4 regions of the Ensifer sp. ENS10 genome follow, and region 4 is predicted to be linked to each of the others. Evidence: predicted binding sites of a transcription regulator. Region 4 holds the regulator's gene; each other region holds the start of a gene.

Region 1 (7,877 bases), on a different contig from region 4:
CGAAGCCCTTCATGTGCAATTCCCTCGTTTGATCGAGCCCCAGCGGTTGATGCGTCGCTGCGATCACGATGCCGCCCTTCCCGAGATGCGCCTTTACCAGGTCGGCAAACAGCCGATCGGCGCCGGCGTCGAGTGCCGCGGTCGGCTCGTCGAGAATCCAGATCGGGCGATGGGCGACGAGCAGCTTCGCCATCGCCATGCGGCGTTGCTGACCGGCCGAGAGATATCCGAAGGGCAGATGCGCGATATCAGGCAGGCCGACCGCTTCGACCGCCTCGGTAAGAGCGATTCCGACGCCGCCGGGCGAATCGCCCATGAAACGCTGCCAGAAGGAAAGATTTTCTGCGACGGTCAATTCGCGCTTCATCGCGTTGCGATGCCCGAGATAGTGGCTGAGCTCCGATGGGTGAGCTATTTCTGGGGGGGCGTTCTCAAGTTTCAAATGTCCGCTTTCGGGGCTCAGCAACCCGGCCAGAACCCGCAGCAAAGTCGACTTTCCCGAGCCGTTCGGACCCGTCACCACAAGGGCCTCACCGGTATCGAGCGCAAAGGAAATATCGTTAAAAATCAGATCCTCGCCGCGCTTCGCACTCAAACCTTCAGCCAGCAGGCGCATGAATATTAGACTTCCCTTCGCGTGTCTTCCGCAGAGCAAAAAAAGTTCCAATTGGACCTTCGTTGCTCTGGCACGTTTTGGAGAAATTATCTATAAGGCGGCCAACACGCCAGCGGTCGGCGTGAATTTCATCCTAGCGCCGAACATGGAATGAATTTCCACGTACGGACAGCGGAAATGGCCGCACCCGCATCCCAATTCGCGCTTCATTGCGCTCGGGCGTTCGTACGTCAGTTTTTGGCGATCAGACGGAACGGGGTATTATCCAGTGTCCAAATCCCTAGACAGCTTCAATTGTCGCTCCACGCTCACCGTCAACGGTGTGGACTACGTCTATTACAGCCTGCCGAAGGCGGAGGCGAACGGTCTCGCCGGCGTTTCCAAGCTGCCCTACTCGATGAAGGTTCTGCTCGAGAACCTGCTGCGCAATGAAGACGGCCGCTCCGTCACCAAGAAGGACATCGAGAACGTTGCCGCCTGGCTCGACGACAAGGGCACCGCTGAAAACGAAATCGCCTACCGCCCGGCCCGCGTGCTGATGCAGGACTTCACCGGCGTTCCCGCCGTAGTCGACCTCGCTGCAATGCGCGACGCCATGGTCTCGCTCGGCGGCGACCCGGAAAAGATCAACCCGCTCGTTCCCGTCGACCTCGTCATCGACCACTCCGTCATCGTCGACGAATTCGGCACGCCGAACGCCTTTGCCCGCAACGTCGAGCTGGAATACCAGCGCAACGGCGAGCGCTACCGCTTCCTGAAGTGGGGCCAGCAGGCGTTCAAGAACTTCCGCGTCGTGCCGCCCGGCACCGGCATCTGTCACCAGGTCAATCTGGAATATCTGGGCCAGACCGTCTGGACCCGTGAAGAAGACGGCGAAATCACCGCCTACCCGGATACCTGCGTCGGCACCGACAGCCACACCACCATGATCAACGGCCTTGGCGTTCTCGGCTGGGGCGTTGGCGGTATCGAAGCTGAAGCCGCGATGCTCGGCCAGCCGGTCTCCATGCTTCTGCCTGAGGTCATCGGCTTCAAGCTGACGGGCAAGCTGAAAGAGGGCGTCACCGCGACCGACCTCGTGCTCATGGTCGTTCAGATGCTGCGCAAGAAGGGCGTGGTTTCGAAGTTCGTCGAATTCTTCGGCCCGGGCCTCGACAACATGACGCTCGCCGACCGCGCCACCATCGGCAACATGGGTCCGGAATACGGCGCGACCTGCGGCTTCTTCCCGGTCGACAGCGAAACCATCAACTACCTCACCATGTCCGGCCGCGAAGAGCAGCGCATTTCGCTCGTCGAAGCCTATTCCAAGGCCCAGGGCATGTGGCGCGACGGTGACGGCTCGGAGCTTGTCTTTACCGACACGCTGGAACTCGACCTCGGCGACGTCGTACCTGCCATGGCCGGCCCGAAGCGTCCGGAAGGCCGCATCCCGCTCGAAAGCATCGCGTCGGGCTTCGCAACCGCACTCGAAGGCGACTACAAGAAGCCGGGCCAGCTTTCGAACCGCTACGCCGTAGAAGGCACCGATTTCGATCTCGGCCATGGCGACGTTGCCATCGCTGCGATCACGTCGTGCACCAACACCTCCAACCCGTCGGTTCTGATCGCCGCCGGCCTGCTCGCCCGCAACGCCGTTGCCAAGGGCCTGAAGTCCAAGCCCTGGGTCAAGACCTCGCTCGCACCGGGATCGCAGGTCGTCGGTGAGTACCTGGCCAAGTCCGGCCTGCAGAAGGACCTCGACGCGCTCGGCTTCAACCTCGTCGGCTTCGGCTGCACCACCTGCATCGGCAACTCCGGTCCGCTGCCGGCGCCGATCTCGAAGACGATCAACGACAAGGGCCTGATCGCCGCCGGCGTTCTCTCCGGCAACCGCAACTTCGAAGGCCGTATCTCGCCGGACGTCCAGGCAAACTACCTCGCCTCGCCGCCGCTCGTCGTCGCCTATGCACTCGCCGGTACGGTCCAGAAGGACCTGACCAACGAACCGCTCGGCGAAGACAAGGACGGCAACCCGGTCTTCCTCAAGGACATCTGGCCGACCTCCAAGGAAATCCAGGAGTTCATCTTCAAGTACGTCACCCGCGAACTCTACGCGACCAAGTACGCGGACGTCTTCAAGGGCGACGAAAACTGGCAGGCCGTTCAGGTTCCTCCGGGCCAGACCTACGCCTGGGACGATGGCTCGACCTACGTGCAGAACCCACCCTACTTCGTCGGCATGGGCAAGTCCGGCTCGGGCATCTCCGACATCAAGGGCGCGCGCGTCCTCGGCCTATTCGGAGACAAGATCACCACCGACCACATCTCGCCGGCCGGTTCGATCAAGGCTGCCTCGCCGGCTGGTGCCTACCTCATCGGTCATGGCGTCGGCGTTGCCGACTTCAACCAGTACGGTACGCGTCGCGGCAACCATGAGGTGATGATGCGCGGCACGTTTGCCAACATCCGCATCCGCAACCACATGCTCGGCCCGAACGGCAAGGAAGGTGGCTACACCATCCACTATCCGTCGAAGGAAGAGATGTCGATCTACGACGCCGCCATGCAATACAAGGAAGAGGGCGTTCCGCTCGTCATCTTCGCCGGCGTCGAATACGGCAACGGTTCGTCGCGCGACTGGGCTGCGAAGGGCACCAATCTGCTCGGCGTCAAGGCCGTCATCGCGCAGTCGTTCGAGCGTATCCACCGCTCGAACCTGGTCGGCATGGGCGTCATCCCCTTCGTCTTCGAAGAAGGCACGACCTGGGAATCGCTGGGCCTCAAGGGCGATGAAATCGTCACCATCGACAACCTCGCCAATGTCCAGCCTCGCGAAAAGCGCGTTGCCAAGGTCACCTATGGCGACGGCAGCGCGAAGGAAATTCCGCTGATCTGCCGGATCGATACGCTGGACGAAGTGACCTACGTCAACAACGGCGGCATCCTGCAGACGGTTCTGCGCGACCTCGCCGCCTGATCGCCAGACCATCGCGAAGCATTGGAGCCGGGACGCCGAGAGGCGACCCGGCTCTTTCTTTGGTTGTCAAATCCCAAAACGTCCCAACACAAGCCTGTGCTCACCCGCCACCTCACTCCAACGTGACTTCCCGTTGATGCGTGGCCGGCGTATGTAATGAACTCCCCCATAAGGAGTAGGCCGACGGCCCCCAACGAAGTGACGCCATGACATCCGCAGACCGTTCTTTCATTCGCCCTTTTGCACTGGCTTTCGGGCTGTTCGCAGCCGCTGGTGCACCGGCCGGGGCACAGGACGGACAGGTGATCAAAGGCGTCGTGGAACTGTTCACCAGCCAGGGCTGTTCCTCCTGCCCGCCGGCCGATGCGGCGCTGAAGGCGCTTGTCGATGGCGGTGATGTCGTGGCGCTCGCCTACCATGTCGACTACTGGAACTATCTCGGTTGGGCCGACACACTGGCCTCCAAGGAAAATACCGAACGGCAATATGCCTATGCCCGGATGCTCGGTCGCAATGGCGTCTATACGCCCCAGGCGATCCTGAACGGGCGCGACCATGTCAACGGCGGCAATCTTCAGGCGATCAAGACGCGGCTGGAGACGATGAAGGCCGAAGGCAAGGGGCTTGCCGTTCCCGTCGAGGCGAAGATTGAGGGCGAAGAAATCCAGATCAACGTCGGTAGCGGCATCGGCAAGGCGAACGTCGTCGTCGTCTATTTCGACCGCGCGAAAGTGGTGAAGATGGAGAAGGGGGAGAACAGCGGCAAGGAAATCCCCTACTGGCATGCCGTGCGCGACATTCAGACGATCGGCATGTGGGACGGAAAGCCGGCAACCTTCACCCTTCCCGCAACGGTTCTGACCGAGCGGCCCGGCAACAGCGGCTGTGCCGTTCTCTTGCAATCGATGAAGGACAAGGAAACGCCGGGCGCGATCATCGGCGCCACGGCCGTGCTCGCCGGCCCGCAAGGCAAATTGTAAGCGGGCGCGGCGCAAGGGGGTGGTTCGGCCCGGCAGCATCGAGGGGCTGGGGCTGAGGGTTCGAAGTTACCGGACCGAACCGGCCATGGCTGCGTTCGGTGAACTCCCGCAGCATGACGACCTGACCGGACATACGGTGGCAACGACTCTGTCCGTCAGCGCTCGCGAGTTTTGCGGTGAATTGGGGCGGCGATTTGACTGAAATGGGGCAGAGGTAAGAAATGCCCTCTTCGTCCAACGGCTTCCGGCTTGCTTTTCGGCTCACGTCAGGCACACTGTTATCGTTCTGTCACAACAGAAGGCCGGATTGCCGATGACCGATGAGCCGGATTTGCCGCAAGGCGAGGCGCGCCATCAGCGCGAGATCACTTCCGAAGTGGTCGTCCATCTTCACGAATACAAGAACGCCAAGAACCCTCCCCCCATCACTTTCCATCGCCGCGAGTTGGACCAAATCCTTTGGGTCTACGGTCGAATGGTCGGCGAAGGCGAATGGCGGGACTACGCCATCGACCACCTGAAGGACCGCGCGGTCTTCTCGGTGTTCAAGCGTTCGGGAGAAATGCCGCTCTACCGGATCGAGAAGAACCCGAAGCTGTCGACGAAACAGGGCGCCTATAGCGTGCTGAACATTCACGGCACGATCCTGAAACGCGGCCACGAGCTCGCCCAGGTGCTCAAGGTGTTCGACAAGGTCCTGAAGCTGGTGGAAACCTGAAGCATGCCGCGCAAAGGTGCGCAGCGGTTTTGCGATAACGACATGCGAAATATCAGAAGCTTGAAGCGCTGGGAGCGGACCTGCAAGATCGCGACGCGCCTTAAGACCTGATCCGCACCGGCGTCCCGGTGAGATGCGCGGCGACCTCTTCCGACGCAGGGCTTTGACCCGCCCCGGGACGGCCGACTGCAATCAGCGCATGTCGGGCGTCCGCGAGGCGACGATCAGTTCTGATAGAGCGTGTCTGGATAGATGTCTTCCGGCGGATCGCTCTTCTGGCCCTCGCCAAGCGCGAGCTGCATGATCGCCGTGTCGAGCCAACGGCCATGCTTGAAGCCAGTCGCTTTCATCGTGCCCTGATGCTCGAAGCCGAGCGAACTGTGTACGGCGATCGATGCCGGGTGGGCACCGCCGATCACCGCAACCATCTGCCGGAAGCCGAGCTCGGTGCAACGACGAATGAGTTCGACGAGCAGCGCCTTGCCAGCACCCTTGCCGCGCGCTTCCGGCGCCAGGTAGATCGAATCCTCGACCAGAAAGCGATAGGCCGTGCGCGTCCGGAAGGCGGACGCATAGGCATAGCCGACGATCGATCCGCTGCCATCGCATGCGACCACATAGGGGTAGCCGTTGCCGATGATCGTCTCGAAGCGGTTTCGCATCTCCGCTTCGGAAGGAGGTTCGATCTCATAGGTGGCGACGCCGTTCAGTACGGATTCGCGATAGATCGCTGCGATGGCAGGAAGGTCGGCCAAGGTGGCGTCACGCAGACTCAGGGACATGGCGGTAAACTGCATCTCGAGGTTTCGTCGTCCTTTACTCCCATGGGGGCCGGGACGCGATCAACTACTTCCGGCAACAAAAAAGGCGGCCGAGGCCGCCTTTTCCGCTATTCGTTTCAAGCTTAGTTGTTCCGGTTGCCCATGAACTGCAGCAGGAACATGAACAGGTTGATGAAGTCGAGGTAGAGCGTCAGCGCGCCCATGATCGCCTTGCGGCCGGCAACGGTGCTGTCATCGGCTTCGTAGTACATTTCCTTGATCTTCTGCGTGTCGTAGGCGGTGAGGCCAGCGAAGATCAGAACACCGATCACGGAGATCGCGAAGCCGAGGGCCGACGAAGCAAGGAAGATGTTGACGATCGACGCGATGATCAGGCCGAAGAGGCCCATGATCAGGAACGTGCCGAAGCCCGACAGGTCCTTCTTGGTCGTGTAGCCGTAGAGCGACAGAGCGCCGAACGAAGCGGCCGTGACGAAGAACGTCTGCACGATGCTCTGGCCGGTGAAAACCAGGAAGATCGACGACAGCGACAGGCCCATCAGGGCGGCGTAGATCCAGAACGTCGTCTGTGCTGCGGAGACGCTCATCGAATTAATGCGGAAGCTCATGAAGAAGACCATCGCCAGCGGCGCCAGCATCACGACCCACTTCAGGGGCGAAGCGTAGATGAGCTGGGCGAATGCCGGATTGGAGGCGGCAAGCGCATAGGTTCCGTAAGCTGCCACGCCGGTGATCGCCAGGCCCAGGGCCATCAGGTTGTAGACCTTCAGCATGTACGCGCGAAGGCCCTCATCGATCACGGCACCCGCCTGAGCGCCGGCGGGCGACATTCGGGTTTGGTAGTTTCTCAGATCAGCCATTGTTTCCTCATTTAAGCTCCGGTGGAAGTTACGGTGTCGGGCGGCGAACAGTCTCGCTTTGGAAGGCTGGCTTCCACGCCCAGGCGCCGCTGCGGAGCTCCAGCATGCCTGTGGATAAATATGATGCCGAAACCCGTTGCGTACAAGACCCGAAGCCGCTGGATTCGAACGCATCCGGCCGTTTCCGGCATTCACGACAGGGATTTACGGTTAACTTCACCGCTCAAAGCTCCCGCAGGACCGGCGCCGCCTTCTGCCCGAGAATACGCCAGGTACCGGCAAGACCGATGCCGACGGTCATCACCAGCGCCCCGACGACGGTCAGGATGGCGACATCCGGCAGGAAGTCTGACGGCAACTTCATGATGCGGCTGACGACGAACCAAGCGGCAACTCCGCCGGCAAACAGCGCGAAAACCGCAGTTGCGAGGCCGAGAATGGCATATTCGTAGCTGAACGCCCGGATGAGGGTCGCGCGCGTCGCACCCAGCGTTTTCAGCACCACGGCATCATGGACGCGCGCCCGGTTGCCAGCGGCGAGCGCACCGGCAAGCACCAGGACGGAGGCGACGAGCGCCACCGCGGCGGCTGCCCGGATGGCGGTTGCCAACTGTCCAAGCAGCCCGTTCACGATGTCGAGAGCATCCTTCACCCGCACGCTTGTGATCGTCGGATAGGCGTTGGTGACGGCCTTCAGCACCGCCGCCTCCTCTTCCGGCGTCGCTGCCGGATCGATGACCGTTGCCAACCACGCATGCGGCGCACCGGCAAAGGTGTTCGGCGAAAACACCATGACGAAGTTGATCGAAAGCGATTCCCACTCGACGTTGCGGAAATTGGCGATCTTGGCGGTGATGTTGCGACCAAGCACGTTGACGGTCACGGTGTCGCCGATCTTCAGGCCGAGTTCGCCGGCCTCTTCCGCCGAGAAGGAAACCAAGGGCTCGCTACTATAGTCGGCC
Region 2 (7,877 bases), on a different contig from region 4:
ACTTCGCAGCGCAGGTGGATCAGGTGGTCGGCGCGCAGCCGACCTTCTTCCTTGGCCTGCGCCAGGGCATCAGCCATGCTGCGCATCTCGCCCTTCTGGAAGCCGCCGTCTTCGTCGGAACCGAGACGCAGGCAGTCGAAGACCGTTGTGATGCCGGAGGTGACGACCTGCGCGTCATGCGCCTGGATCGCTGCGATCTTCAGCCAGCGCACGCCGGGGCGCGGCGAATAGTGGGCTTCGAGATGGTCGGTGTGCAGCTCGATGAGGCCCGGGATCAGATAATCGCCTTCGAAGTCCTCGCCGCTGGCGACCGTCCCCGCGGAGATATCGGCAATCTTGCCGTCGCGGATCAGCACCGAACCGTCGAGGATACTGTCCTCAAGGACGATGCGGGCGTTGGTCAAAACCTGTTCTTTGCTCATCTCATGCGATCTTTCGTTGGGAGTCGCTGCCGAGCGGCAGCAGGGAGCGGACAATAAAGGGGGCGCCGCGCTCCGGTTCGACGAAGAGCGCGACTGACGTGACGTGAAGCGGTTTGCCGATATGATCGGCAAAGGTGGTTTCGAGCGCCGAGCGCATGACGCCGCCGGTCTCGGCAGGGACCGGTCCAGTCAAAGTCAGATGGAACTGAAATTCTTCGAATACATAGGGATAGCCCCATTCCCTCAGGTAGCGCCTCTGGCGTTCTGGCAAGCTGTCCGGCTTGCGCCGGGCGAAGTCCGCCTCCGACAGGCGCGCGCGGAACGGGTCGAAGCGGTGAACGGCATCTTCGGCCAGATCCTGCAGTTCGGCAGAGGGAGCGGACGGCACCAGGGCAAAAAAAGGACCGAGCTGGTGCAGGACGATTTCAGGGATTTCGAAGGGATCGAGGTCAGCGGCGAAGCATTCGAAGATGCTGAGAAGTTCGTCTTCGTCGCGGCCCTCGGCAAGCTCGAAGGGTGCCTTCAGCGTTCCGTGAAAACCGTAGCGTCGCGGGTCTGCTGTCAGTGTGCGTTGCGTCGCTTCGTCGATCCCGGCGATCGTCGGAAGAGCAAGATCCTGGCCGGTAAAGGCGTCACGGCCAAGCCAACGGGACGCGGTCTGCGACAGCCGGTCGTCCGCCGGCGGCGCGAAGTAGATTGCATAACGCACGGTCTTCACTTTCTTCTAGCGACCGGCCCGCCGGGGAGGCGGGTCGATTGTTTGCGGGATGCGATGCGCAGCTAGCCGATTTCCATGACAACATCATGATGGCGGACGCGCAAATGCTTGGCTGTCGTCAATGTGCCCTGCGACCCATCAGGCGTGAACGGCACGCGTTCGAGATGCTGTCGAAAATAAAGACAACCAGCAAGATCAGAAGCACCATGTAGGCGACATTTTCCCAATCGGAATTGGTGCGCATTGCTTCCCAGAGCTTGAGACCGATACCGCCCGCGCCGACGGCGCCGATGATCGTCGCCGAACGGGTGTTCGATTCCCAGAAATAAAGCGCCTGGCTCGCAAAGACCGGCAACACCTGCGGCAGCACGCCGAAGCGCTGTACGGCAAGCGGCGCAGCACCCACCGACTTGACGCCTTCGCGCTGCTTGTCGTCGATGTTTTCCAGCGCCTCGGAATAGAGCTTCCCGAGCGTGCCGGTGTCGGTGAAGAAGATCGCCGAGATACCGGCAAGCGGTCCGGGGCCGAAGGCGCGGGTAAAAAACAGCGCCCAGATAAACATGTCCACCGATCGCAGGAAGTCGAAGAAGCGCTTGACCAATTGGTTGGTCATGAAGCTCGGCGTAATGTTGCGCGCCGCGAGGAAGCAGAGCGGGAAGGCGATCAGCGATGCAAAGAGTGTGCCGACGAAGGCCATGACGACGGTCTGCAGCAGCTTCGTCCAGACATCCAGATGCTGCCACTCGGCGTTGTAGAGGATGTTGTTCCAGGCAAGCGAAAGGTTCGAGCGGGCCGGATCGATGCGCTTGCCGGATATGATGAGCGAGGCGACCTCGCCGTAGCTCTTGCCGAAGAAGGGCGAGTTGGTGTCGAAGAGGAAGTTCGCCCAGCCGAAGAAGCGGTTGCGGACGGAGACCTCGTCACCTTCGACTTCGGCCCAGCCGGTGGCGCCGAACGCAAGCACCATCTTCTCGCCTGGACGCTTCTGCGTCGCCCAGGTGGGCAGCGTGCCCTGCGGCATCACCCTGTCGGCGCCATCGACGGCCATCACCAGGGTCTCGCCGCCATGGGTCGCCTTGACCAGGCTGTCGGCGATCTCGATCCTGGTCGAGCGGTCATAGGTGACGACGACCCGGGTAAGCACTTCCTCCGTGCGGGTTTCGACGCGGTTCTGAGCTTCGGCCGTGGTCGTGCCGCCGAGTGCTGAACCGGGCGCCATGAAGCTGAAGGACGAGCTTGCCCTCGGCCTTGCCGCCTGCGTTGTCAATGCCGGAATTTCCACGCGGCGCGTCACCGTCTCCTTGTCGAGTTCCACCCAATCCGGATCGGGATTGGGTCCGAGCGGCGAATTGCGCTGATAGTTGAGGCTCATTGTCCGGTCGGAGGCGATGTGGATCTCGGGCCGCACCTCGTAGGAGACCCAGTCGGCGAGATAAGTGCCGGCGATACCCCAGTTGGCGTTGCCAAGCACCTGACCGATCGAGAAGAACCACCAGCTGAAGATGAGATAGGCGACAATGCCGCCGGCGATCGTTGCCGTGCGTACACGCTTGGAGGTCGAGGATTTCAGGAGCTCGGGATGGCGGGCCGCGATCGCGTCCATCTCCATCGGGCTCAGTCGTGTGGTCGTGGTCATAGCGCGCACCTACTGGGCAAGCTGGAAGGCCTGTTCGCCGACGAGGCGACGGCGAAGCCAGGCGGAAAACTGGTCGACGGCGAAAATGGTCGCGAACAGCAGGATGACGATCGCAAGCGTTTTCGCCTGGTGGCCCTGGCCGATCGAAAGGCGCAGCAGCTCGCCGATGCCGCCGCCACCAACGGCGCCGATGATGGTCGAGGCGCGCACGTTGATTTCGAGGCGCAGCAGGAAGTAGCTGGTGAAGTTGGGCAGCACCTGCGGCACCATGCCGAACCAGACGCGCTCGATCCAGTTGCCGCCCGCGGCACGCAGGCCCTCATCCGGCTTCATGTCCGCGTTTTCGACCACTTCGTAGAAGAGCTTGCCGAGCGCACCGACCGTGTGGATCGAGACCGCGGCGATCGCGGGAATGGGGCCGAGCGAGAGGATGGCGAGGAAGAAGCCGGCAATCACCACTTCCGGAAAGGCGCGCAGGATCTCCATGATCCGGCGAACGGTACCGCGGATCCAGGGATTGGGCATCAGGTTGCGCGCTGCGAAGAAGCAGAGCACGAAACCGAGTGCCGTGCCGATGATCGTCGAGAAGATCGCGATGTTCACGGTCTCCAGCATCTTGTGCACGTATTCGGGGATATAGAAGCCATCGGTCAGGTACAGCCGGCCGTCCGGGTAGTTGTATTTGAAGCTGCCGTCGTCATAGGGCGAGGGCAGGTCGAACATGGCACGGAAGATCTCCAGCCCATCACGTGGTGCGAGATCGCCGACGAAGTCGAAGAAATGCGGCAGGCGATCAAAGAACTTGCCGGCGTTGGAATCGTTGGCGAACCAGAGCGAGCCCGAGAGCGCCAGGAAGAGGATTCCGAAGCCGAGCCAGGAGTAAAGCCGGCGGCGGGAACTCAGTTCCTGCCAATGGCGCTCGATGACGGCGCCGTTGTCGCTCAGATTCCGCGGGAGCAGGGAAGTTGCCATGACCGTTCCGGCTCGCGCCGGCCTCTATGGCATTTCAAGGAAAAGCACGAAGCGGCTTTCCGTCAGGAAATGCGTGAAAACAAAGCGGTAGGGTATGGTTGAAGGGCTGGTGTCGAGCAGCACCCCTTCAAACAGTGAAACGCTGGCCGTTTGGGCGGCCAGCGTTCCTGGAAGATGCGGTCTATCAGCCGCCGATCGTTGCCTTGCGGGCGTCGATGATCGGCTTGTAGAAATCGGAGTTGACTTCGGTGTAGCCGGTGAAGTCACCGCCCTGGATGGCGGAGAAGCAGGCAGCGTCGGTCTTCGGCAGGTCGACCATGAACTGCTTGAACTTCACCTTCATGTCGTCGTTCATCGAGGTGCGCACGACGATCGGGCCGTTCGGGATCAGCGGCGACTTCCAGAGCTCGACGAGATCGTTCATGTCGAGGATGCCCTTGTCGACCATCTTCTTCAGGTTGCCCGAGGTGTAGCCGTCCTTGAATTCGCCGACGCCCGAGCCGAAGGTCGTGCCGGCATCGAAGGTGCCCTTGACGACTTCGAGAACGAGGTTTTCGTGACCGCCGCCGAAGCCGGTTTCACCGAAGAATTCCTTGACCGGCGCGCCGATCGCTTCCGGCAGGGTGACGAGCGGGACGAGGTAGCCCGAGGTCGAGTCCGGATCGGCGAAGCCGAGCTTCTTGCCCTTCAGGTCTTCGAGCTTGGTGATGCCGGAATCCTTGCGGGCAACCATGATCGAGTGGTAGCCGGTCGAACCGTCGGTCTGAACGGTCGTCAGGATCGGCTCGACGGCATCAGCCTTGGCGAGGTAGATCTTGGCATAGCCGGAAGCGCCGAGCTCGGCGTAGTCGAGCGTGCCACCGAGCAGGCCCTGGATAACGCCGTCATAGTCGGCGGCCGGGAACAGCGAGACCTTCTCGACGCCGATGGCAGCCGGCAGCTTGTCGACGAGGCACTGGAAGTTGCGCAGGCGGTCGGCTTCGTTTTCGCCGCCGAGAATGCCGATGCGGAATTCCTTGAGGTCTTCAGCCTGGGCGTGGCCGACGAGGGCGAGGAGCGCGACGGCGCCCAGAAGAGCTTTCTTCAGCATAAGGTTCTCCCGTGTGTCCGGCTTGACCGGATCCTATTCGGTTTCAAAGAGGTGCCCTTGACGCGGGCTTTCGATCCTGGCGGGCGTCAGATGCCGGCCAGTGCCAGCGGCTTGAGGCCGGCCGATGCCGTTTCTTCCTGCGGTTCGGCCGCCGGAATGTTGATGCTGGTGGAGGTCATCGACTCCTCGATGCCCGTGTCGGCGCCGTAGATCTCGGCAACCGCTGCCGCCGTCAGATCCTTGGGCTGGCCGTCGAAGACGACGCGGCCATGCGCCATGCCGATGATGCGTTCGCAATAGTTGCGCGCGGTATCGAGGGTGTGGAGATTGGTGATGACCGTGATGCCGTCGCGTTCGTTGATGTCGCGCAGTGCGTCCATGACGATTTTGGCGTTCAGCGGGTCGAGCGAGGCGATCGGCTCGTCGGCGAGCAGAACCTTCGGCTGTTGCATCAGCGCGCGGGCGATCGCGACGCGCTGCTGCTGGCCGCCGGAGAGCGTGCCTGCGGGCTGAAGTGCGGTCTGTTCGATGCCGAGGCGCTCGAGCGCGCCGATCGCCATGATGCGTTCTTCGCGGGTGAACATGTTGAGGATGCTGAGCACCGTCGAGCGGTGATTGAGGCGACCGAGCAAAACGTTGGTGAGTACGTCGAGGCGCGGCACCAGGTTGAACTGCTGAAAGATCATGGCACAGTCGCGCTGCCAGTTGCGCAGTGCAGCGCCGCGAAGTGACGACACTTCCGCGCCGTCATAGACGATCGAGCCCGAAGACAGGTCGACGAGGCGATTGATCATGCGCAGCAGCGTCGACTTGCCTGCACCCGAGCGGCCGATCACGCCGACCATCTGACCCTGGGGGATGTCGAAGGTAACCGAACTTACGGCTGTCTTCTTGCCGAACTGGCGGGTTACACTCTTCAACTGAAACATTTCTAGCAGGTCCTCTTTCGGGGAGACCGGTCATCGGTATGACACCTGCCATATCGGCGCTTCATGAAAGCGAAATGTCAGTTTGTTGTAAGTTCTGTTACAGTTCACACCCGCGCGGGCTGGGTTAATCAAAAGTGAAGGACATCGCGCCGGTGGGTGCCCGATTGGCCACCTCCCGCACGATTGCAGCTTGAGATTCGGCTGGATCGAGGGCGGTCGCCTGATCGCGTCCTTGCACAGTACCGCCGTGCGATTCCTGGCTCTACGGTCCAGGCTCCAAGGTCGCCCCCGGAACATAGAGCGCGATCGGTCGGATCTCGTAGATCGCGGTGGGATTGCTGCGCCGCAGGTCGCGTGCCGCTGCGATTGCTGCGTCGAGCGTCGGAAAGTCCACGACGTAGAGGCCAAGGAGATGCTCTTTGGTTTCAGCGAAGGGGCCGTCCGTGACGATGCCTTCGCCCTTGCCCCTCAGCGTCACCCCTGCCTCAGCGGGGCCGAGCCGCGCGGCCGGTCCGAATGATTTCTGCTGAACGAAGCGATCATGCACCTGGAGTAGATCGGACATCAGGGCCGCATCCTCCTCCTCGCTCCAGGATTCGACGACGCCTGCCGTGTGATAAGCCAAGATCGCATAATACATGAACCGTCCTCCCGGACGTATTCCTGTCAGGTTTCGCCGATGGCTTCAATCGGTGTGGCGAGGTTCATGGGTTCAACGCTACACTCTAAATCAGCCTCAGGATGCTGCGACCCACGATAGGCCCGGGCGTCAGTCCGGGAACTGCGCCTTTGAGTTCGCGCGCCGGACTGCCGCGTTGTCCTGTACTTGTCCGAAGTCGGAGCCGGGGATGCCCCGGTGCCTCTTGCCGGTATGAAGGCGCTTCGGTGCAGGAGCGTGCTTAATTGGCTCATTCATCACGAAGACACATGGTCCCATCACTTCGTTTCATGGAGCGGATGCGCTTCCGCCCTTGACTCGTCTTTATCGATCTTTTCTAACTTATGTTGTCAGACATCTTACATAAACGGGAACCCATTGCTGACGTTCAAACAGGAGGAATGCGTGAGGAAACTGGTTCTACAGCTCGCCGTCGGCGCTGCCGCGCTGGCGCTTGCCACCGCCGCGCAGGCAGGCGAGACGCTCGACCGTGTCATGAGCAAGAAGGCCATGGTGGTCGCCACCAATAGCGGGTGGCCACCGCAGAGCTATCTCGACGACAGTAACCAGCTGGTCGGCTTCGACATCGATGTCTCCCGCGAGATCGGCAAGCGCCTTGGCGTCGAGGTCAGCTTCGAGACGCCGGACTGGGCGACCTTGACCGGCGGCCGCTGGCAGGGACGTTATGACGTCGGCGTCGGCTCCGTCACCCCCACCAAGGCACGCGCCCAGGTCATCGACTTTGCCGGCATCTATTACTACAGCCCCTATGTCTATGTGTTGCACAAGGACAGTGAGGCGAAGTCTGTCACCGACCTGAACGGCAAGGTCGTCGGCGTTGAAACGGCCACGACATCGGAAGATTTCATTCGCCGGCAGTTGGAAATCGACGCGCCGGGGCTTCCGCCGATCGAATACAAGCTGGAGCCGGGCGAAATCCGCACCTTTGCCGACTCCATGCTTCCCTTCGACGACCTGCGCCTCGGCAATGGTGTGCGCCTTGATGCGGTCATCGCGCCGGAACAGACCGCGCTGAACGCCATCAAGAACGGTTATCCGCTCAAGGTCCTTGAGGGGGAGTACGCGTTCAAGGAGCCGCTCGTCGTGATCGCGGAAAAGACCGACCCCGAGTGGACGAAGAAGATCGGCGATCTCATCGACGAGATGAAGAAAGACGGCACGCTCGCGAGCTTTACCACCAAGTGGTACGGCAAGGACTACAGCGCCGACTGAGTTGGACAAGTCTGTGCGGCGGCAGTTCATGCCGCCCGCAACCCTTATTCGCTGTCTGCAGGGCGAGAGAACATGTCCTATCCCGATACCTACTACAAAAACACGATGGTCGACCGGAAGGTCAGACCAGTGCTTTCGGAAACCATCGAATGTGACACGGTCGTTGTCGGCGGTGGGCTTGCTGGTCTGACAACGGCGCTTCAGCTTGCACGCGCCGGG
Region 3 (7,877 bases), on a different contig from region 4:
GATATTGCGCGACAATCGGCGCCGGAATGCCGTGCTCGGCATATGCGCCGGTCGCCCTGTCGAATCCGGGCGTGAGCAGCGTGAGTTTGTTGGGATCGGTCATTGCGAAGCCCGGCGCCATATCGGAAAAGCCGTGCCACGCAGCACCTGGGGCTAGGTGCCAGAAGGCCGGGTTGGTGGCGAGTTGATCGGTGGCAACACTCTCCCAGGGCACGTCGTGCACCGCTCCAGGGCTTGCCACATCCGGCATCGCCACACGGTCCGGCACGAAGGGCTCGAAAAACCAGCGGCGCTCGGGCCGACGCTCCTTCTCCTCGAACTCCCGGCGCACAGCCCGTATCTTCTTGCGCAGTTCGATGCCGAGGCGGATCGTATCGTCCCACAGCACTTCGCCAGAGCGGCCCTTCATCATCTGCGCGCCGACGTCCAGGGAGGCGAAGAGGGGATAGAAGGGTGAGGTCGAAGCGTGCTGCATGAAACTCTCGTTGAAGCGCCGGTGCTCGACCCGGCGCTTCTGGCCGGTGATGTGCCGATCCCTCATGTGGATCTGCGAAGCCTGTGAAAAGCTCGCAAGCTGCTTGTGAGTGGATTGCGTGGCGATGATGCCCGGCGCATCGGGTCCGAGTTCGGCAAGGCCCATGGCAAAACGTCCGGCATAGAGCGGATGAAACTTCATGAAGCCCGCCCAGGCCTCGTCGAACAGGATGTAGTCGCACAGATGCCCGATGGCCTTCAGGATCATCTCCGCATTGTGGATCGTGCCGTCATAGGTGCACTGTTCCACCACCGCCACCCGAAACGGGCGCGGTTTCTGCCAGGCGTTAGGGTCTTTGACCAATGGGTGGGTGCGGATGCGTTCCCGCAGCGCCTCCTCGTTCAGGGAGCCAAAATCCATGGGGCCTATCAGACCATGGGCGTTTCGCGCGGTCGGCACATAGACCGGGATACCGCCGGAGATCATCAGCGCGCCGTGATGCGCCGCTTTGTGATTGTTGCGGTCGAACAGAACCAGGTCGCCATCGGTGACGAGGGCGGAGAGCGCGACCTTGTTGGAGGTCGAGGTGCCGTTGAGGACGAAATAGGTCTTCTCCGCGCCAAAAATCTTGGCGGCTTCCTTCTGCGCCGCGAGCGCCGGGCCCTCATGGGTCAGGAGATCGCCAAGGTCGAGCACCGAATTGTCGAGATCGTCGCGGAACACCGCTTCGCCCAGATGCTCCATAAACACGCGGCCGACCGGGCTGCGGCTATAGAACACGCCGCCATTATGGCCGGGACATGTCCAGAGCTGGTTGCCTTCCTCGGCGTAATCCACCAGCGCGCCGAAGAAAGGTGTCTTCATCGTCTCGGCATACTGCTTGAGGCGGCTGATGAGGTTCTTTGCGATGAAGGCGGGGGTCTCCTCGGACAGGAAGACATAACCGTCGATGAAGTCGAGCACTTCTACCGGCACATCCTCGAAGCGCTTGCGGCGGATCAAGAGAATGATGGGGAATTCGAGGCCGCGACGGCGCATCAGATTGATAAGGGAGGCTGTCTTGCCCTCCATGCCCTTCTTGCCCCAATCGACCATCATGCAACCGATGGCCGCGTCCGTCTGGACGGCGATTTCGGCGTCTTCAAGATTGCGCGCGCGCACCACCTCGAAACCGGATCGTTCGATCTCCTCGACGATTTGGTTATAGCGGGCCCCCTCCAGGTCCTCGCTGTTGAAGGCGGGTGTCGCGAATAAAAAGGTGAAGCGCCTGAAGTAGTCCATCTGAGCCTCCGCCATCAATACGCAGCGAGTTGTTCGTGTGTTTCGTGACGATGTTGTGACAGCGGCCCGGATTATCTGTGATGTTCGAGACCAACTCGTGCCGGCCATTCGTCCAAGAGTCCTCGTGGAGCAGCGGGAGAGGGGGCGGTGGTTCTCTCTATTCAAAGTTTGTCTGCCCCCATCAAACGGGATGCTGTGTAAGATTTCCCCAACTGCACCGGACGGATCAAGGCTCTCAGGGCCGCACCCCGGTGATCTTCGTTCCGTGGGGAAAACAATGGATCTGCAAAAGATCAAGACGCTTCTCGACTTTGTCGGGCGTTCGCGTGTCTCGGAGCTGACAGTCAGCGATGCGGACACGACTGTCGTCATTCGCAATCCGGCTCGTGTAGCCAACCTGGAAATCCCAACCACAGTGCAGGCAACGCCATCGACGGTCGAGCCGCCAAGGTTGGACGACCAGCCGCAAACGCAGCTTGTTCGTGCTTCGACCTCAGGCATCGTACATCAGTCAAACAGCCCGGGATCCGCTCCAATCGTGGCGGAAGGCGATCCGGTAGAGGTGGGTCAGGCTCTCTGCATCGTGGAGGCGATGAAGGTCTTCACGACTATATCGGCTCCGTTCGGCGGCATCGTCAAGCGCATCTTCTTTGCGGACGGCCAGGAGGTCGCCTTCGGCGACCTGCTCGTGGAGATCGGGTGATGGATGCGTCTTTCGAGCCCGGCCGGAAAACCGGTCATCCATTTCACTCCGTCCTCATCGCCAATCGAGGAGAAATCGCCGTCCGGATCGAACGGGCCTGCAAGGAACTCGGCCTTCGCGCGATCCGTGTTGCATCCGAGGCGGATAGGGCCGGCGCGGCAGCACCGGGCGAAGGTGGTCCACTCTCGATCGGGCCGTCGACACCAACAAGGAGTTACCTCAACCAGGCGGCGATCCTGCTTGCAGCGCGTGTGACCGGCGCGGAGGCGATCCATCCGGGTTATGGGTTTCTCTCGGAGAATGCGGAATTCGCCGAAGCGGTCGAAAGGGCCGGACTGGTTTTCGTTGGCCCGCCGGCCTCGGCAATCCGCATCATGGGCGACAAGATCGCTGCCAAGCGCGCGATGATGGCGGCCGGCGTCCCTTGCGTGCCGGGACCGGGCGAGCCGCTACCTGATAACATAGATGCCGTGCGCGCCACCGCTGAGGCCATTGGTTACCCGGTCATCGTCAAGGCGGCCGGCGGCGGCGGCGGGCGGGGCATGCGCGTTGTGCGCGATGGCGCCGATATAGCCGATGCGGTCGTGATCACGCGCGAGGAGGCGCGCCGCGCTTTCGGCAAGCCTGAGCTCTACGTGGAAAAGTTTCTGGAGCACCCCCGCCATGTCGAATTCCAGGTGCTCTGCGACAATCACGGCAATGCAGTCTGGGTTGGTCATCGCGATTGCTCCGTTCAGCGACGGCACCAGAAGGTCGTCGAGGAGGCGCCGGCACCCGGTATCGCACCGGAACTCGCAGAGAGGATCGGCGCGCGCTGCGCAGAGGCCTGCCGGCAGATCGGCTATCGTGGGGTTGGGACCTTCGAGTTCCTTTACGAGCACGGCGAGTTCTACTTCATCGAAATGAACACCCGGCTGCAGGTCGAACATCCCGTGACGGAGGCGACAGCGGGCGTCGATCTCGTGCACGAGCAGCTGCGTTCGGCCCAGGGCGACGTGCTCGACACGCGCCGTTTCCACGGAGAGGCGCAAGGACACGCCTTCGAATGCCGTATCAATGCAGAGGACCCGACCACTTTCGTGGCCGCTCCCGGCCGCATTTCAGCGGTTCGTTTTCCAAGCGGACCGGGCATTCGCGTCGATACCCACATCTCGGCCGGATACCGGGTTTCCCCATACTATGATTCCCTGATTGCCAAGCTGATCGTCCACGCCCCGACCCGCGACGAGGCGATCCGGCGCATGCAGGTCGCGCTTTCGGAAACCAGGATCGAAGGCATCTCCACCAACCTCCCGCTGCACGAAAGGATCTTTGCAGATCCGGATTTCATGCAGGGCTGCGTCGATATCCATCATCTTGAAAAAAGTTTGAGGGAGGAAGCCGGTGTCAAGGCGTGACCGCTCGTCAGGCAGATCCGGGATCGGTGACTTCTCCGATCCGGCCCTCATCTCCACTCTAACCACCTGGCTTGGCGCTTCCGGCGCGAGCGAGTTGGAGATCAGCACGAAGGACGGTCACGCCTTGAAGATCGTGCTGGCCCCCGACGCCAGCCCGGTCGAGCGTCGTCAAGAGGCTCAGGATGTGACCTCGTTGGTGCCCGAAGGCCGGGCCGTCAAGGCGCCGCTTGCCGGGGTTTTTCGCGACCGGCATCCCGCTGGATCGGACGCTTCACCGCTTGCCGGTGAGGGCCGAGCGCTCGAAGCCGGCGATATCGCCGGTTTTGTCGAGGTCGGGCCCATCCTCGTCCCGGTGGTCGCGCCGGCAACCGCGATCGTCGCAGGCGTTCATGCCCGTGCCGGAGAGTTGATCGGCTACGGAGATCCCGTTTTGACCATGGAACACGCCCAATGAGCCTCCTGCAACAGGCCCCGTTCCCGTCGCCTGCCTCAATCGTCCCGAATACCGAGGCGCTGGCGAAGATTTCCTTCATCGGCACGCGTGCCTTTCTGCTCGAAGCACCCGGGGCCTTCGACCTGCCGAACCAGAGGCGCATCTGGGCGCTCTCCCGCGCGCTCGAGACGCACGAAGACGTCGCCGAAATCGTTCCTGGCATGACCAACCTGTTGGTCCTCTTGAAGGAGACCCCGGACGATCCGCAAGCTGTCGTCCGGCACCTGCAGGACGAATGGCAGCGTTCGCAGGGCATCGAACTTGCCGGTCGGCAAATTGAAATCTCCGTCACCTATGGCGGCGAACATGCCACCGACCTGCCGGCGCTCTGTGACCTCAGCGGTCTCTGCGACCGGGAAGTCGTGCGCATTCACCACGAAGGCATCTATCGCGTCTTCGCCCTCGGCAGTGCGCCGGGCTTCGGGTACCTGCACGGGCTTGATCCACGCATCCACATGCCGCGAAAGACCGTGCCCTCGCTCAAGATGGCGCGGGGCTGCGTCACGATCGGCGGCATGCAAACCGGTGTTGCCGTGCTGACCGGCCCGAACGGATGGAATTCGATCGGCTTTGCCGAACTTCAGATGTTCGATCCGCTGGCTGCAGTGCCCGCCTTGATGGCGCCTGGCGATACCGTGCGCTTCCGCCCTGAAAGGATCGACTTGTGATCGAAATCCTCGAAACCGGCCCGCTGAACACTGTCCAGGATCGGGGGCGTCCGGGCTATCGAAATATCGGGGTCACGGCCTCAGGAGCAATGGATCCCGTGGCACTGGAGATCGGCAACATTCTCCTTGGCAATCCGCAGGGTGCCGCCGTCATCGAGGTCCAGACTTTCCCCTTCCGGCTATGTTTTGCCAAGGGTGGCGCATACGCGCTCACGGGTGCCGATTGCAGGGCGAAGCTCGATGGTGTCGCCCTGCCGCCCTGGTGGGCTGCGGAAGCTGAGGCCGGTCAGGTGCTGGAGCTCTTCCCGCCGCTTCGCGATGCGCGGGCCTATGTAAGCCTGGCTGGCGGGGTCGACGTGGCGCAGGTGATGGGATCGCGCAGCACGTCGTTGCGTGGAAGCTTCGGCGGGCTTGCGGGCAGGACCCTCGCCGCCGGCGACGGCATCGCGACCGGTCTGGTTGAACCCGCTGTCCTGCCGAAAGGTGGTTTCGGCGTTGTGCCGCCAGCGGTTGCTTTGAAGGATGTGTTTCCTGTCGACGAACATGGTGCGCTTCTCATTCGCGCACTCCCGGCCGGCGAACACGACCTCTTCGGAGCCGACGCGGACCGGTTCTGGCGCCAGCCGTGGAAGATCTCGTCGCGCAGCGACCGCACCGGCTACCGTCTCAGCGGAGATCCGATCCATCCGGTAGAGGTGGTGGAGATGCGTTCGCACGGCGTCGTGCCCGGTGTCATCCAGGTGCCGCCTGCAGGCGAACCGATCGTCCAGATGAGCGATGCCAACACGGCCGGAGGCTATCCGAAGATCGCCGGCGTCATCGAGGCGGATCTCTGGCGGATGGGGCAGGCTCGCATCGGTTCGACGCTGCGTTTCGTGCCGGCCACGCACGCTGAGGCTCGGGCCATTGAGAAGGCGCTCGCCGCCTATGTCGAAGACATCAGAAATACCGCGCGCCTCGTCCGCAAGGCGCTCGCCGCCATGGCTTAGGAGACATTCATGAAGGTGGATCTCAATTCCGATATGGGCGAGGGCTTCGGACCCTATTCGCTTTGCGACGATGAGGCGATGATGGATGTCGTGACCTCCGCCAACGTCGCCTGCGGTTTTCATGCCGGCGACCCCGAGACGATGGCCCGGATGGTGCGTCTCGCACGGGCGAGGGGAGTTGATGTCGGTGCGCATCCGGGCTTGCCGGACCGGCAAGGTTTCGGTCGCCGCGAACTGCCCTTCGGACCTGATGAGCTGCGCCAGCAGATGCTCTACCAGCTGGGCGCACTGATTGCGATCGCCCGCGCGGAAGATGTGCGCGTCTCCCATGTCAGTTTTCATGCTGCAATGGGCAACATGGTCAATCGCGACCCGACCCTGGCGGCTGCGGTGATGGCGGCGATCCGTGCGGTCGATCCCGAATTGATTGTCTTTGGCACGTCCGGCAGCACCATTGAACGCGCGGCGCTCGATGCCGGGCTCAAGACGCTGACCCTCTTCCTTGCGGACCGCGCCTATGACGCCGAAGGCAAACTCGTGCCGCGTGGCAAGCCCGGTGCCCTCGTCAAGGAGGAGGCCCTGGTGCGCGCAAGGGTGCGGAAGTTTCTGATCGAGGGGACCGTGACCGCCATCGACGGGACCGTGATCCCCATGCTGGCTCGTTCCATCCTCGTGCACAGCGATACGCCGGGTTCGCTCGAACTTGCCCGTACCGTCCGCAGCGAAATCGAGGCGGCTGGCGGCGTGGTCACGCCCGTCTCCAAGCTTCTGGGTTGAGCCCTCGCACACTGCAAAACCTTATCCGTCCCTATCGAAAGCAACGATCATGCCCGCTATTGCCGACCGCTTGAAGAACGTTTCCGTTTCCGCTTCTGCCGCCATGAGCCAGCGCGCCCGCGACCTTGCAGCAAACGGCATCAAGGTTATCAGCCTCTCCTCAGGCGAGCCGGATTTTCCGACGCCCGCCAACGCCGTCGAGGCGGCCCATGCAGCAGCTCTTGCAGGCGACACGAAGTATCCACCACTCGACGGAACGCCGCCACTTCGGCAGGCCATCGCCCGCAAGTTCAAGCGGGACAACAACCTCGACTACGATCCCTCCGAGATCGTTGTGGCCGGCGGCGGCAAGCAGATCATCTTCAACGCCGTCCTTGCCACCTGCAATCCCGGCGACGAGGTCGTCATCCCTTCGCCCTCATGGATCAGCTATGCGGATATCGTGAAATTCGCCGGCGCGGTACCGGTTCCGGTCGATTGCCCGCAACAGAACGGCTTCAAACTCAGGGCCGAAGACCTCGAAGCCGCGATCACGCCGCGCACTAAGTGGCTGTTTCTGAACTTCCCAAACAACCCGACCGGTGCTGCCTGCTCACGCGCCGAGATGAAAGCGATTACCGAGGTGATGCTCAGGCACCCGGATGTCTGGATCATGACCGACGACATGTACGAGCACCTGATCTACGACGACTTCGAATTCTGCACGATTGCCGAGGTCGAACCGCGCCTTAAGGATCGCGTGCTGACGGTCAACGGTGCATCGAAGGCCTATGCGATGACCGGCTGGCGCCTCGGCTTCTGCGGCGGCCCGAAGGACCTGATCAAGGCGATCAGCAACGTCAACGGCCAGAACAGCGGCGGCACGTCGACGATCACGCAGGCCGCTGTTGCCGCAGTGCTCGACGGTCCGCAGGACATCCTTAGGGAGCGGGCGGCCATCTACCGGAAGCGGCGCGACTTCGTGGTTGAGCGACTGAGTGCAATCGAAGGGATCCGCTGCCATAAGCCGGAAGGTGCATTCTACGTTTTCCCGAACATTTCCGAGCTCATCGGCCGGACCAGCAAGAAGGGTCGCAGGATCGAGAACGACACGG
Region 4 (7,877 bases):
CGCCCGCGGTCTCGAGCACCTCGCCGAGCTCGCTCTGGTGCAGCTCAAGGAAGTGCTCGACGTCTATGCGTCGCGTTCGCCGGAAAAGGCCAACAGCATTCGTGAGCGCGACGAGGAGATCGACGCGATCTACACCTCGCTGTTCCGCGAGTTGCTCACCTACATGATGGAAGATCCGCGCAACATCACGCCCTGCACGCATCTTCTGTTCTGTGCCAAGAACATCGAGCGTATCGGCGACCACGCGACCAACATCGCCGAGACGATCTATTACATGGCGACGGGTGCCCAGCCGGAGGGCGAGCGCCCGAAGGATGACAACACGTCGACGTTGGGCTCGGTCAACGACTAGAAGGTTGGAGCGGGATGCGGGGGACAACCGCATACACTTTTCCTCATCCCGCTCTGGCGTTAAACGCGCCGTTCGCAATGCATGCCCCATGAATATCATCCGGTCGCGGCTTCGGTCGCGGCCCCGAATTCCTGTATCTGAAGCATGCGGTTTTCGCCCCGCCTTTGAAAACGGCGGATGTGCTCCAGATTTAGAGTGTCTGAGTGCCGGCCGGTCCGCTGGACCCGCGCGGCGCTCGCGGTAAGGAGACGTTACCTGATGTTGCCAAAAATCGCCGTGGTCGAAGACGAAGAGGCGCTGAGCGTCCTGCTGCGTTACAATCTGGAAGCTGAAGGCTTCGACGTCGATACGATCCTCAGGGGTGACGAGGCGGAGATCCGGCTACAGGAACGCCTGCCCGACCTTCTGATCCTCGACTGGATGTTGCCTGGCGTCTCCGGCATCGAGCTTTGCCGTAGGTTGCGCCAGCGCCCGGAGACGGAGCGGCTGCCGATTATCATGCTGACGGCGCGCGGCGAGGAAAGCGAGCGCGTTCGCGGTCTGGCGACCGGTGCCGACGACTATGTGGTCAAGCCCTTCTCCACGCCGGAGCTGATGGCCCGCGTCAAGGCGATGCTCCGCCGGGCGAAGCCCGAAGTTCTCTCGACGCTGCTGCGCTGCGGCGACATCGAGCTCGACCGGGAAACCCATCGCGTCCATCGCCGCAGCCGCGAAGTTCGCCTGGGGCCGACAGAGTTCCGCCTGCTGGAGTTCCTGATGTCCTCTCCGGGCCGTGTCTTCTCGCGCTCGCAGTTGCTGGACGGCGTCTGGGGCCACGACATCTATGTCGACGAGCGGACCGTCGACGTGCATGTCGGCCGCCTGCGCAAGGCGCTGAACTTCTCGACCATGCCTGATGTCATCCGCACCGTGCGCGGCGCCGGCTACTCGCTCGAAAGCTGAGAAGGGCAAACAGAAGTCAATAAAAAAGGGGCCGATCGGCCCCTTTCGTTTTGGTCCTGTGCGGATCCTTAGCGCATCCGACGGCGCTCGGCGGACGGCTGGTAGGCAAGCCGCGCATGAAAGCTGCAATAGGGCGAAGCTTCCGGGGAATCGTTGCCGCAGAAGTGGAACTCTTCCTTCAGCGGGTCGCCGATCGGCCACTTGCAGGTGCGTTCCGTGAGCTGGGTTAGCTCGAGGCGGCGCGACATCGGCACGACCACGTCGGTCTGGATGCTGAAATCCTGCTCGGCAACGAGATCGACTTCGATCTCTTCCTTGAGAACGGTGGCGCCGGACGGACGGGCAACGGTGCGGGTCGAAACGCGCGAGGCGTAGTTCGGAGCGCGCGGCGCCGAGGTCGGCCGCTTCGGGCGGGCCGCCGCAGTGGTGCTGCCGCCGGCTTTGGCACGGCCTGGAAGGCTCAGGCGATGAACCTTGCCGATGACAGCGTTACGGCTGACGCCGCCGAGCTGTGCCGCGATCTGGCTTGCGCTCAGGCCCTCGGACCAAAGCTTCTTCAGTTTCTCCACCCGCTCGTCAGTCCAGTTCATTTCTGCACTCTCCGTTCTCAGCGTTGGGGATGGCAGAATCCCTCACCGCACCCCGGTTGAATCCCGAGGTTGCAAACGCGATAACTCTTTTGGTGACTAGGTCCGCCGCATGCGTCTAGTAATTGAATGTTAACGTACTGACCGTCGGACTCCGTGGCAAGAGTCCCGGGATTCACGCCGAATCGATTTCGTAGTTTTCCCCAACTTGCTCGGCTGGCGTTGCATTTTTGCAAGCCCTTCCGGGCGATTTTTTCGCCGCCGGGAAACGGGCTTCTCTGTTGCACTGCAAGGCTTGGTTTTATTGACATTGCGGCGCGAAATAGGAATAGTGCCTGCGCCGCCGAAAGGCGGCATTTTTGATTTTTATCGGGCCGCATGAAGCAGCGGGACCGATGCCGACTGGAGTAAGGAGAGCCTCGCATGACTGCAACCACGCCGCTTTACGATACCTACATGCGCGCGCCGTTGCGTTTCGAGCGAGGAGAGGGCGTCTGGCTGATCGCCGAAGACGGCTCGCGCTATCTCGACTTCGCCGCCGGCGTTGCCGTGAACTCGCTCGGCCACGCGCATCCGCATCTCGTCGAGGCGCTGAAGGCGCAGGCCGAGAAGGTCTGGCACCTTTCCAACCTTTACGAAGTTCCCGGTCAGGAAAGTCTTGGACGCCGCTTGGCGGCCGTCACCTTTGCCGATCGGGTCTTCTTCACCAATTCCGGTGCGGAAGCGCTGGAATGCGCGATCAAGACGGCGCGGCGGTACCACTTCGCCAAAGGCCAGCCGGAGAAGTTTCACATCATCACCTTCGAGGGCGCGTTCCACGGTCGCACGATCGCGACGATCGCCGCCGGTGGTCAGCAAAAGTACATTGAAGGTTTCGGGCCAAAGGCCCCAGGGTTCTACCAGGTTCCGTTCGGCGACATCGCGGCCGTCAAGAATGCGATCACCGAGGAGACCGCCGCGATCCTGATCGAGCCGATCCAGGGCGAGGGCGGCATCCGTCCCGCGACCAAGGAATTCATGCAGGAACTGCGCGCCCTCTGCGACGAATTCGGCCTGCTCCTGATCCTCGACGAGGTTCAGACCGGCGTCGGCCGCACCGGCAAGCTTTTTGCCCATGAGTGGACGGGCATCCGCCCGGATATCATGGCCGTTGCCAAGGGTATCGGTGGCGGCTTCCCGCTCGGCGCTTGCCTGGCGACGGAAGAGGCGGCCGCCGGCATGGTGGCGGGCACGCATGGCTCGACCTATGGCGGCAATCCGCTGGCGATGGCCGTCGGCAACGCCGTGCTCGACGTCATCCTCGCTGATGGCTTCCTCGCCCATGTGCGCGACGTCGCGCTCGTCTTCCGCCAGGGCCTTGCTTCGCTGAAGGATCGCTATCCCGATGTCATCGAGGATATCCGCGGCGATGGCCTGATGCTGGGCATCAAGGTGAAGGGCCCCTCGGCCGATCTCCTGAAGGAGATCCGCGCCGAGAAGCTCCTGGCCGTGCCGGCCGGCGACAACGTGTTGCGCCTGCTGCCGCCGTTGACTGTGACGGCGGAGGAAGCACGCGAGGGCCTCGTACGCATCGAGCGCGCCGCCGAAGCAGTGACGAAGGCAAGTGGTAACGCTGCGGCCTGACCGATAGGGCCAAGACTGACCCAGGATGGTAGAATGACCTTCGTGCGTTCACGCCGCTGCGTGGCGCACATAGGTTCGATTTTTTGAGGAACCGAGTACGATGGCAGGCACCAGACACTTTCTCGATCTTTCGGCCATGACGGCCGCCGATCTTCGGACGATCATCGATGATGCCCGCGTCCGAAAGGCGACGACCAAGGCCGGAACCGCCGAGAAGCCGCTCGCCGGCAAGATGCTGGCGATGATCTTCGAAAAGCCGTCCACCCGCACCCGTGTGTCCTTCGATGTCGGCATGCGCCAGCTCGGCGGCGAAACCCTGTTCCTTTCGGGCACGGAGATGCAGCTCGGTCGCGCCGAGACGATCGGCGATACGGCGAAGGTCCTGTCGCGCTATGTCGACGCGATCATGATCCGCACCACCGACCATCGCCGCCTGCTGGAATTGGCAGAACACGCGACGGTACCCGTCATCAACGGCCTGACCGATGACACCCATCCGTGCCAGATCATGGCCGACATCATGACCTTCGAGGAGCATCGCGGACCGGTGAAGGGCAAGACGATCGCCTGGACCGGCGACGGCAACAACGTGCTGCACTCGCTGATCGAAGGCTCCGCCCGCTTCGGCTATCGCATGAACATGGCCGTGCCGCTCGGCTCCGAGCCGCAGGACAAGATCCTGAACTGGGCCCGCAACAACGGCGGCGAGATCCTGCTGTGTCACGATGCCGAGCAGGCGGTCGCCAACGCCAATTGCGTTGTCACCGACACCTGGGTGTCGATGAACCAGGAGCATCGTGCCCGCGGCCACAACGTCTTCCAGCCCTATCAGGTCAACGAGGCGCTGATGAAGCAAGCGGCATCCGATGCGCTGTTCATGCATTGCCTGCCGGCGCACCGTGGAGAGGAGGTGACCGACGAGGTGATCGACGGTCCGCAGTCGGTGGTCTTCGACGAGGCCGAAAACCGCCTGCATGCGCAGAAGTCGATCATCGCCTGGTGCATGGGGCTCGTCTAGGCCCTTGCGAGCGCCGCGGTGAGCGCGATGGCGCAGCGCTTCGGCGGCTGTGAGGCTGGCTATTGACATTGCCGCCGTGCGACACGATCTAGGCGGCTGCAGGGCGCTCCTGGCAACAGTGAAGCGCCGACTGCCACGGGTGGTGCGCGGCGCAATGGCTGATGGCACATATCCGGTGGACAATCCGTTTATCGCGGGATCGATTGAGACAGCGGGCACGTTGCGCCGGGGGACAGGAATGTCCCCGGCGCAACGCAGTTGCTGAGGCAAGGAGCAAGACATGACTGACATGACGCCAGGGCTTGGTGAATTCGACTTCGCCGGTGACGATCACGTCGTGCCTTTCCAGGTGGAAGGCCTCGACGTGCGCGGCCGCGCCGTGCAGCTCGGCCCGATGCTCGACGCAATTCTGGAGCGCCACAACTATCCGCTTCCGGTCGCGCGGCTCGTTGCCGAAACCGTCGTGCTGACGGTTCTGCTCGGCACTTCGCTGAAGTTCGAAGGCAAGCTGATCGTCCAGACGAAAGGCGATGGTCCGGTCGATCTCGTCGTCGCAGACTTCTCGACGCCGGATCGCGTGCGCGCCTATGCCCGCTACGATGCAGATGCGCTTGCCGACGCCGAGAAGGATGGCCGCACCCTTTCGCATGAACTGCTTGGCAAGGGCGTACTCGCCTTCACCATCGACCAGGGCGCTCATACTCAGCGCTATCAGGGCATCGTTGCGCTGGACGGCGCCACGCTGGAAGAAATCGCTGGCGTCTATTTCCGCCAGTCAGAGCAGATCCCGACCAAGGTCAGGCTCGGCGTTGCCGAGCTGCTCGACCGCGATGAAAGCGGCAAGCCGCGCCATCGCTGGCGTGCCGGCGGCATGGTCGCGCAGTTCCTGCCGGAAGCGCCGGAGCGCATGCGCCAGCCTGATCTTTCCGGCGGCGATGGCGATGACGGGGAAGGCGTCTTCGAGGATGACGATCTCTGGGCGGAAGCCAAGGTGATGGTCGAGACGATCGACACCGACGAGCTGACCGACCCGATGGTCGGAACCGAACGCTTGCTCTACCGGCTGTTTCACGAGCGCGGCGTTCGCGTCTATGAGCCGCAGGCGGTTTATGACCGTTGCAGCTGCTCGCGCGAGAAGCTGCACTCGGTGCTCGCCAATCTGGACGCTGATGATATCGAAAGCACCATCGAGGATGGGGCCGTGAAGGTCACCTGCGAATTCTGCTCGACGACCTATCGTTTCGAGGCAAGCGAAGTGCGTCCACAGTAGCCGGCGCCACTCCGGATCAAGCTAGTTCAGGGTACGCACGAGCCCGGGTGAATCGAGCGAGAAGGCGGGGATGGCCACGTTGAAGGTCTCTCCGCCTTCCGCTTCCATACTGTAATGGCCGAACATCACGCCCGACGGCGTATCCAGCGGGCAGCCGGACGAATACTCATAGGTGTCGCCGGGATTGAGCAGCGGCTGTTCGCCGATCACGCCGGGACCGCTGACCTCATCGACCTGCCCATTCTCATCGGTGATATGCCAGTAGCGGGTCATCAACCGCACGGCTGCGTCCGAATGGTTTGAGATGACAATGCGATAGCCCCAGACATAGCGGCCGTCATCGGGGTCCGACTGCTCTTCGAGATAGTACGGCTCCACCGTAACTTCTATGTCGCGGGTCAAAGCGCGATACATGGGCAACACCTTGCTTCGGTCTTTCAGGGTATTCTACAGCAAGATGGTTTCGTCAAGAATAACGGCAAGATTGTGCATACCCATTCTGGGGCAAGGGCTTGCGGGTATCCGGATCGGCTGTTCGAACCCGCTCGATCCCGCTGGTGAGGCCATATTGGATGGCGGGGCGCCCGCTGCATGAGCGCCACGAGGGATCGACGGCCGCCGTCTGTTGTGGCGGCCGTATCTTTTCGTTGCCTCAGGCTTTGACGGCCTCAAGCGCGCGGGCGAAATCCTCGACGACATCCTCGCTGTCTTCGATGCCGGCCGAGAAACGCACCGTGCCGGCGGAAATGCCCAGCTCTTCGCGGGCCTCGTCGGTCAGGTTCTTGTGCGTCGTCGTTGCCGGATGGGTGATCAGGCTCTTGCTGTCGCCGAGATTGTTGGAGATGCGCACGATCTCGAGCGCATTCTGCAGCGCGAATGCCGCATCCTTGCCGCCCTTCAGTTCAAAGGCGACGAGGGTGGAGCCGCCGGTCATCTGCTTGGCGATGATGTCGGCCTGCGGGTGATCCTTGCGGCCGGGATAGATGACCTTCGCCACCTGCGGCTGCTCAGCCAGGAAGTCGGCGACGCGGCGTGCGGTTTCCGTCTGCTGGCGCACGCGCAACGGCAAGGTTTCGATGCCCTTCAGCAGCGTCCAGGCATTGAACGGCGACATGGCCGGGCCGGTATGACGGAAGTAGTCGTGCAGGTTCTCGTTGATCCATTCCTTGTCAGCAAGCACGACGCCGCCGAGGCAGCGGCCCTGGCCATCGATATGCTTGGTGGCGGAATAGACGACGATATGGGCGCCGAGTTCCAGCGGCTTCTGGAAGAGTGGCGTCGCAAAAACGTTGTCGACGACGACCTTGGCGCCGATCTGGTTGGCGAGCTTGGCCACACCGGCAATGTCGATGACTTCGAGCGTCGGGTTGGTCGGGCTTTCCAGGAAGAAGACCTTGGTGTTCTTCTGGATCGCCTTTTCCCAGTTGGCGAGATCGCGTCCATCGACCAGCGTGCATTCGATGCCGTATTTCGGCGCCAGCGTCTCGACCACCCAGCGGCAGGAACCGAACAGCGCACGGGCGGCAACGATATGATCGCCGGCCTTCAGCTGGCAGAGGATTGCCGCGGAAACGGCAGCCATGCCCGAAGCCGTGGCGCGCGCGTCTTCGGCGCCTTCCAGCATGCACATGCGCTTTTCGAACATGTCGTTGGTCGGGCTGCCGTAGCGGGCATAGATGAAGCCTTCGGTCTCGCCCTTGAAACGCGCTTCTGCCGCCTCGGATGTCTCGTAGACGAAGCCCTGGGTGAGGAAGATCGCCTCGGACGTCTCGCCGTGCTGGGAGCGGGTGGTTCCGCCGTGGACGAGTTGTGTTGCCGGGCGCCAGTTTTTGCTCATGTGACGATCACCTTCAAAAACAAAAAAAAACCGGCCGCAAAAATGGGCCGGTTTGACACCCGGCCTTTTTAGCTACTTGTTTAACGTGGCTGCAAGCCGACCGGCCAAATCACCACGGGATAAAGCTTCAATACTGCTAGGGTGCGCTTGCGTCAATTCCCGGAGTTTGGTTTTGTCTCGCAACTGGAAAGAGGACTGCAATGGCCCGCGATACTGGGATTTTGGCCGACCGCGCGATCGCCGCGCTG

Evidence for each region. The regulator PhoB, encoded in region 4, activates phosphate uptake and scavenging genes when phosphate is short. The targets are predictions, from matches to a motif close to TGTCATNNANCTGTCAT.
Region 1: IB265_RS21555 (DUF2794 domain-containing protein) is a predicted target of PhoB. The motif match lies at 4,832-4,848, and genes of this name have one in related genera.
Region 2: phnC (phosphonate ABC transporter ATP-binding protein) is a predicted target of PhoB. The motif match lies at 5,831-5,847, and genes of this name have one in related genera.
Region 3: IB265_RS29470 (Orn/Lys/Arg decarboxylase N-terminal domain-containing protein) is a predicted target of PhoB. The motif match lies at 1,801-1,817, and genes of this name have one in related genera.

What each region holds. Positions count from the first base shown of each region.
Region 1 is NZ_JACVAS010000006.1:211,830-219,706, forward strand. It holds gene ccmA (heme ABC exporter ATP-binding protein CcmA) at 1-616, opposite strand, end outside; gene acnA (aconitate hydratase AcnA) at 885-3,575, shown strand; gene IB265_RS21550 (thioredoxin family protein) at 3,782-4,555, shown strand; gene IB265_RS21555 (DUF2794 domain-containing protein) at 4,869-5,273, shown strand; gene IB265_RS21560 (GNAT family N-acetyltransferase) at 5,498-6,055, opposite strand; gene IB265_RS21565 (Bax inhibitor-1/YccA family protein) at 6,178-6,915, opposite strand; gene IB265_RS21570 (ABC transporter permease) at 7,139-7,877, opposite strand, start outside.
Region 2 is NZ_JACVAS010000003.1:92,653-100,529, reverse strand. It holds gene IB265_RS13755 (alpha-D-ribose 1-methylphosphonate 5-triphosphate diphosphatase) at 1-422, opposite strand, end outside; gene IB265_RS13750 (DUF1045 domain-containing protein) at 424-1,131, opposite strand; gene phnE (phosphonate ABC transporter, permease protein PhnE) at 1,259-2,776, opposite strand; gene phnE (phosphonate ABC transporter, permease protein PhnE) at 2,786-3,748, opposite strand; gene phnD (phosphonate ABC transporter substrate-binding protein) at 3,933-4,838, opposite strand; gene phnC (phosphonate ABC transporter ATP-binding protein) at 4,925-5,767, opposite strand; gene IB265_RS13725 (YciI family protein) at 6,030-6,407, opposite strand; gene IB265_RS13720 (transporter substrate-binding domain-containing protein) at 6,831-7,658, shown strand; gene IB265_RS13715 (FAD-binding oxidoreductase) at 7,731-7,877, shown strand, end outside.
Region 3 is NZ_JACVAS010000011.1:75,676-83,552, reverse strand. It holds gene IB265_RS29470 (Orn/Lys/Arg decarboxylase N-terminal domain-containing protein) at 1-1,756, opposite strand, end outside; gene IB265_RS29465 (acetyl-CoA carboxylase biotin carboxyl carrier protein subunit) at 1,947-2,459, shown strand; gene IB265_RS29460 (acetyl/propionyl/methylcrotonyl-CoA carboxylase subunit alpha) at 2,459-3,856, shown strand; gene IB265_RS29455 (hypothetical protein) at 3,843-4,310, shown strand; gene pxpB (5-oxoprolinase subunit PxpB) at 4,307-5,017, shown strand; gene IB265_RS29445 (biotin-dependent carboxyltransferase family protein) at 5,014-6,006, shown strand; gene IB265_RS29440 (LamB/YcsF family protein) at 6,016-6,783, shown strand; gene IB265_RS29435 (pyridoxal phosphate-dependent aminotransferase) at 6,833-7,877, shown strand, end outside.
Region 4 is NZ_JACVAS010000001.1:464,196-472,072, forward strand. It holds gene phoU (phosphate signaling complex protein PhoU) at 1-352, shown strand, start outside; gene phoB (phosphate regulon transcriptional regulator PhoB) at 611-1,294, shown strand; gene IB265_RS02310 (GcrA family cell cycle regulator) at 1,363-1,884, opposite strand; gene IB265_RS02315 (aspartate aminotransferase family protein) at 2,305-3,504, shown strand; gene argF (ornithine carbamoyltransferase) at 3,605-4,522, shown strand; gene IB265_RS02325 (Hsp33 family molecular chaperone) at 4,803-5,792, shown strand; gene apaG (Co2+/Mg2+ efflux protein ApaG) at 5,814-6,206, opposite strand; gene IB265_RS02335 (O-succinylhomoserine sulfhydrylase) at 6,445-7,629, opposite strand; SAM riboswitch at 7,677-7,755, opposite strand; gene IB265_RS02340 (2'-deoxycytidine 5'-triphosphate deaminase) at 7,830-7,877, shown strand, end outside.